Regions from separate parts of the Serratia sp. AS12 genome, predicted to be linked through region 3. Evidence: predicted binding sites of a transcription regulator. Region 3 holds the regulator's gene; each other region holds the start of a gene.
The links. The regulator PurR, encoded in region 3, represses purine synthesis genes. The targets are predictions, from matches to a motif close to CANGCAAACGTTTGCNTG.
Positions count from the first base shown of each region.

Region 1: glyA (serine hydroxymethyltransferase) is a predicted target of PurR. The motif match lies at 1,191-1,208, and genes of this name have one in related genera.
Region 2: serA (phosphoglycerate dehydrogenase) is a predicted target of PurR. The motif match lies at 1,014-1,031, and genes of this name have one in related genera.

Region 1 is NC_015566.1:4,109,050-4,111,326, reverse strand. Features, by position in the region: gene hmpA (NO-inducible flavohemoprotein) at 1-953, opposite strand, end outside; gene glyA (serine hydroxymethyltransferase) at 1,328-2,277, shown strand, end outside.
Region 2 is NC_015566.1:4,416,116-4,418,392, reverse strand. Features, by position in the region: gene rpiA (ribose-5-phosphate isomerase RpiA) at 132-788, shown strand; gene serA (phosphoglycerate dehydrogenase) at 1,114-2,277, shown strand, end outside.
Region 3 is NC_015566.1:2,296,740-2,299,016, reverse strand. Features, by position in the region: gene SERAS12_RS26215 (YnhF family membrane protein) at 41-130, opposite strand; gene purR (HTH-type transcriptional repressor PurR) at 454-1,479, shown strand; gene punR (DNA-binding transcriptional activator PunR) at 1,476-2,277, opposite strand, start outside.

The sequences.
Region 1 (2,277 bases), 1.8 Mb from region 3:
AGGTTTGGCATGCGGCTGGCGATATCCGCCACTTCATCTGCAAAGGCGTGAACGTTGCCGTTTTCCGCTGCATGCAACCAGTGCACTTTCGCCTGATGTTGACTGTCGTGCAGGGTATTGAGCATGCCGAGCATGGGCGTTTGGCCTACGCCGGCGGAGATCAGGGCTAGCGGGGTGGTTGGCTGCACGTCAAGGAAGAAATCCCCGTGCGGCGGCGCCAGATAAAGCACATCGCCCTCTTTGGCCTGCTGGTGCAGGAAATTCGAGACCTTACCTTGATCTTCACGCTTCACCGCGATGCGGTAGTATTCGCCGTTCGGCGCGGTGGTCAGTGAGTATTGGCGGATTTCCTGATTTTCCATGCTGTCGTGATTGATATAGACCGCCAGATATTGCCCCGGCTTGAAGTCAATCACGCGGCCGCCGTCTACCGGCGCCAGCACGAAGCTGCAAATCACATCGCTTTGCGGCTGCTTTTTGACAATGCGGAAAGCGCGCCGTTCGCGCCAGCCGCCATTCGCGTTTTCACTTTCCTGATAAATCTGGCCTTCACGCTGGATAAACACGTTCGCCAATACGCCGTAGGCCTTGCCCCAGGCATCCAGTACTTCCTGGCCTGGGCTGAACATTTCGTCCAGCGTCGCCAGCAGGTGGCCGCCGACAATTTGATACTGCTCCGGCTGGATATTCAGGCTGGTGTGTTTCTGGGCAATACGCTCTACCGCCGGCAGCAACGCCGCCAGATTTTCGATATTGGCGGCGTAGGCGCAGATCGCATCGAACAACGCCTGGCGTTGATCGCCGTTGCGCTGGTTATTCATGTTGAAAACATCTTTCAACTCAGGATTGTGTTCGAACATGCGATCGTAGAAATGAGCGGTCAGTTTAGGCCCGGTTGCAGCCAGCAGGGGAATCGTGGATTTTACGGTGGCGATGGTTTGGCTATCCAGCATGGTAGCGCTCCTTTGACTTCAATTATTGGAATACTCATAAAGATGCATGTTAAATGCATCTTTAGATTTGCGCAAATACTAGCGATTTCCGCCGGGGCTGTAAATACCCTTATTCTTGTTGCGGCGTTGTTAAGCGACGATCCCGCTCACAGAACATGAAAAAAACGCATTCTCAGCATGAGTAAAAATCCGTTGCCGGATGGCGTGATTTATCGGATCAAAGCCTTGCAGCGCGTCATGCCAATCGTTTGCGTAAAAACCTCTGTCAAGACCTATCCTCGGTAGGGGAAAACAGTTTACACTGTTGCCCAGAACCCAACCGGGTAGTTATTTGGTGATTTTTTAGTTAGCCGATTTAAGTCAGGAGATGCCGGATGTTAAAGCGTGAAATGAACATTGCCGATTATGATGCCGAACTGTGGCGTGCAATGGAGCAAGAAGTCGTGCGTCAGGAAGAGCACATTGAACTGATTGCGTCTGAGAACTACACCAGCCCACGCGTAATGCAGGCTCAGGGTTCCCAGTTGACCAACAAATACGCTGAAGGCTATCCGGGCAAGCGTTATTACGGCGGCTGCGAATACGTGGATATCGTTGAGCAATTGGCCATCGACCGTGCTAAAGAGCTGTTTGGCGCAGATTACGCCAACGTTCAGCCGCACTCCGGCTCCCAGGCTAACTTCGCCGTCTACACCGCGCTGCTGCAGCCGGGCGACACCATTCTGGGCATGAACCTGGCGCACGGCGGCCACCTGACCCACGGTTCACCGGTCAACCTGTCCGGCAAGCTGTACAACGTGGTGCCTTACGGCATCAACGAAAAAGGCGAAATCGACTACGACGATCTGGCCAAGCAAGCGCAGACCCACAAACCAAAAATGATCATCGGCGGCTTCTCAGCCTTCTCCGGTCTGGTTGACTGGGCAAAAATGCGTGAAATCGCAGACAGCATCGGTGCTTACCTGTTCGTTGACATGGCGCACGTTGCGGGCCTGATCGCCGCCGGCGTTTATCCGAACCCGGTTCCGCACGCGCACATCGTCACCACCACCACCCACAAAACCCTGGCGGGTCCGCGTGGCGGCTTGATCCTGGCGAAGGGCGGTGATGAAGATCTGTACAAGAAGCTGAACTCCGCCGTATTCCCTGGCGGCCAGGGCGGCCCGCTGATGCATGTGATTGCCGGTAAAGCGGTAGCGCTGAAAGAAGCGATGGAGCCTGAGTTCAAGGTTTACCAGCAGCAAGTCGCCGATAACGCCAAAGCGATGGTGAAGGTGTTCCTGGAGCGCGGCTACAAAGTGGTCTCCGGCGGTACTCATAACCA
Region 2 (2,277 bases), 2.1 Mb from region 3:
CACGGGGCTATCCTGCTGCGGCGCGCCTAAAAATGCGGCTTAGGGTGAAGAAGTGTGATCCTGCCGGAGTGAAAAATAGCGATTTACCCTATAATACGCACACGTTTTCGTACAGAGGCAATGGACATATCATGACGCAGGATGAACTGAAAAAAGCGGTTGGCTGGGCAGCGCTGGATTACGTTACCCCGGGCACCATCGTTGGGGTGGGCACCGGCTCTACCGCCGCCCACTTTATTGACGCACTCGGCTCCATCAAGCACCAGATCGAAGGGGCGGTGTCCAGCTCCGACGCCTCTACCGCCAAGCTGAAAAGCCTGGGTATCCACGTGTTCGACAGCAACGAAGTGGATTCGTTGGATATTTACGTCGACGGCGCAGATGAAATCAACCGCCAGATGCAGATGATCAAAGGCGGCGGCGCGGCGCTGACGCGTGAAAAAATCATTGCCGCCATCGCGCGCAAGTTTATCTGTATCGTCGACTCCAGCAAACAGGTAGACGTGCTGGGCAAGTTCCCGCTGCCGGTGGAAGTGATCCCGATGGCGCGATCTTATGTGGCGCGTGAGCTGGTGAAGCTGGGCGGCCTGCCGGAGTACCGTCAGAACGTGCTGACCGACAACGGCAACGTGATCCTCGATGTGCATAACCTGAGCATCATGGATGCCATTGCGCTGGAAAACAAAATCAACGGCATCGCCGGGGTGGTGACCGTCGGCCTGTTCGCCAACCGTGGCGCGGATGTGGCGCTGGTCGGTACGCCTGACGGCGTGAAGGTGGTTGAATAACCCCCATGCTATGGAGGCGCGTATAGTGCGCCTTTATCTTGTATGCGGTCTTGGATCCTGCCTGACCGCATAATTCACTGGCTAAAATATCTTTTATTAAAAGCGCCAAATTTGGTGACATATGTCACATTGTGAGCCTTGGCTCCACAAAGCTTCTGTCTATTTCTTTCCCTTTGGCATTTTCTGCCAAAAACCAGCAACAACGCTGAGCCTTGTACTGACGGGCAGGCAATCGTTTGTATTGCCGCCCGCGTTATTTTTGTTATGTTGGATGCGTGCTGTTCCACAACAGCCGCTTCTGAAGTCTGAATATAGGGTCGGGTAAATGGCAAAAGTATCATTGGAGAAAGACAGGATTAAATTCCTGTTGGTGGAAGGGGTTCATCAAAGCACGGTAGATAATCTGCGTGCGGCCGGGTATACCAACATTGAATATCACAAAGGTGCGTTAGACACCGAAGCGCTTAAGGCATCCATCCGCGATGCTCACTTCGTCGGCATCCGATCGCGTACGCATCTGTCCGAAGAAGTTTTCGCTGCCGCCGAAAAACTGGTGGCGGTGGGTTGTTTCTGTATCGGCACTAACCAGGTTGATCTGAAAGCGGCGACCAAACGCGGCGTTCCGGTGTTTAACGCACCTTTCTCCAATACCCGATCCGTGGCCGAAATGGTGCTGGGCGAGCTGTTGCTGATGCTGCGCGGCATTCCTTCCGCCAACGCCAAGGCACACCGTGGCGAGTGGCAGAAACTGGCCGTCGGTTCGTTCGAAGCACGTGGCAAGAAGCTGGGGATTATCGGCTACGGCCATATCGGCACCCAGTTGGGTATCCTGGCCGAAGGCCTGGGCATGAAGGTGTTTTTCTACGACATCGAGAACAAGCTGCCGTTGGGTAATGCCCAGCAGGTAAGGCATCTGTCCGATTTGCTCAATATGAGCGATGTGGTGACGCTGCACGTGCCGGAAACCCTGTCGACCAAGAACATGATGGGTGCAGAAGAGCTGGCGCTGATGAAGCCGGGCTCGATTCTGATCAACGCCTCGCGCGGCACCGTGGTGGATATCCCTGCGCTGTGCAAGGTACTGGCCAGCAAACATTTGGCCGGTGCGGCGATCGACGTCTTCCCGGAAGAGCCTGCGACCAACAGCGAGCCGTTCAACTCGCCGCTGTGCGAGTTCGACAACGTGATCCTGACTCCGCATATCGGCGGCTCTACTCAGGAAGCGCAGGAGAACATCGGCGACGAAGTGGCGGGCAAGCTGGCGAAATACTCCGACAACGGTTCGACCCTGTCGGCGGTTAACTTCCCGGAAGTGTCGCTGCCGGCGCATGGCCCGAACGCCAGCCGCCTGCTGCACATCCACGAGAACCGCCCTGGCGTACTGACGCAGATTAACCAGATCTTCGCTGAAGAAGGGGTGAACATCGCCGCGCAGTACCTGCAAACCGGTCCGGAAATCGGCTACGTGGTTATCGATATCGAAGCGGAA
Region 3 (2,277 bases):
CACAGCGGACTGCGGACTGCGCCTGTGTGACAACCGGGGATCAGTTCAACGCCGCGGTGAAGCTAAAAGCAATAATAACGGCCAGCGCACACACAGTGGTGAACAGTGACATTTTCAGATCGGTATCCATTACAACTCCTTTTCAGACGGGTTATCCCAAGGATAAAAGGCACACAATTAATGCGTCAACCCATTTTCCCACAGTTAGACAATAAAATCTTGTTATCATTTCCCGGTTTATAATACTGATTACCTCTTCCACTTTGGCTCAATATGGGACAAAATTCGCAGTTCACAACTGCGTACCGGCAAAAATGCCCTCCTGACCAAACGCTGACGACTTCAACACACTAAAAACTCAGCTTCGCTTATTTGGAAGAAGGATCTACGCAGGCAAACGATTAACATCACACTTACATGCTGCAACATGTGAGTTCAGGAGTCATTCTTTACATGGCAACGATTAAAGATGTGGCCAAACGCGCTGGCGTTTCCACCACCACCGTTTCGCACGTCATCAATAAGACTCGTTTCGTCGCCGAAGAGACTAAAGCGGCCGTTGCGGCCGCGATCAAAGAGCTGCACTATTCTCCCAGCGCCGTGGCGCGCAGCCTGAAAGTCAATCACACTAAATCTATCGGTCTGCTGGCTACCTCCAGCGAAGCGCCCTATTTCGCCGAAGTGATCGAGGCGGTGGAAAACAGCTGTTACAGCAAAGGCTATACGCTGATCCTGTGTAACTCGCACAATAACCTGGACAAGCAACGCGCTTATCTGGCGATGCTGGCGCAAAAACGCGTCGATGGCCTGCTGGTGATGTGCTCTGAATACCCGGATCAATTGCTGGGGATGCTGGAAGATTACCGTAACATCCCGATGGTGGTCATGGACTGGGGCGCAGCGCGCGGTGATTTTACCGATACCATTATCGACAACGCCTTCGAAGGCGGTTATCTGGCCGGCCGCTATCTGATCGAGCGTGGCCACCGTGAGATTGGCGCCATTCCGGGCCAATTAGCGCGCAATACCGGCGGCGGCCGCCATCAGGGCTTTTTAAAAGCCATGGAAGAAGCCAATATCGAGGTACGCGACGAGTGGATTGTACAGGGTGACTTCGAACCGGAATCCGGCTACAAGGCCATGCACCAGATATTATCGCAGAAACAGCGCCCGACGGCGGTATTCTGCGGCGGCGACATCATGGCAATGGGTGCTATTTGCGCCGCTGATGAGCTGGGGTTACGCGTACCGCAGGATATTTCCGTTATTGGTTACGATAATGTGCGCAACGCCCGCTATTTCACGCCGGCACTGACGACCATCCATCAGCCCAAAGAGCGTTTGGGCGAGATGGCGTTCACCATGCTGCTGGATCGCATCATCAGCAAGCGTGAAGAATCGCAAGTCATTGAAGTACATCCGAAGCTGGTTGAACGCCGCTCGGTCGCCGACGGTCCCTTCATCGATTACCGCCGCTAGTCGCCAGCGCCGGGAGCCAAGGCGGTTTCCGGCGTCACTTCGCTTAACCATTCCTGATTCAAGGTTTCGCTATCCCCCAGATAATCAAGCAGCCAGGCCATCGCCGGCGATGGGGTATTCTGCTGCCAGGTCAGGCAGCATGGGCTGGCGGGAAATGGCTGTTGCAGTTGCAGCGCCACCAACTCGCCACGCTGCACCAACGGCAGCACCTGATGCGCAGGCATCATGCCGACGCACAACCCAGCACACAGACAATCCACCGCAGAGGCCCAATCCGGCACCACCAGCCGCCGTTGATTGTCCAGCGTCCAGGTAACCCGCTTGGGCAGATTGCGTGACGTATCCTCCAGACACAGCGAAGGGAAAGGCCGGAGCTGATCATCATTCAGCAGGCCATCCAACCCCGCTAATGGATGCTGTGGGCTGGCGACACACAACCAACGCATGTCGCCCATGTCGCGAAAGGCAAAACCACCGCCAACCGGCACCGCCCGCGTAGCGCCGATCGCCATATCGGCGCGTCCATCCACCAGCGCATCCCATACGCCGTTAAACACTTCGGGTTGGACCAACAGCTCGACATCGGGGAAATGGCGGTAAAAATCCAGCACCAGCTGACGGCAGCGCTGCGGTTTGACGATGATATCCACCGCGATTTTTAATTGACCACGCCAACCATTGGCCACCTGCTGGCACTGTCTGCGAGTGTCGAGCATTTTTTTGATGACACCGCGCGCTTCCTGAATAAACAGCGTGCCGGCCGGCGTCAGTTCTACATCGCGATGACGCCGTTCAAAT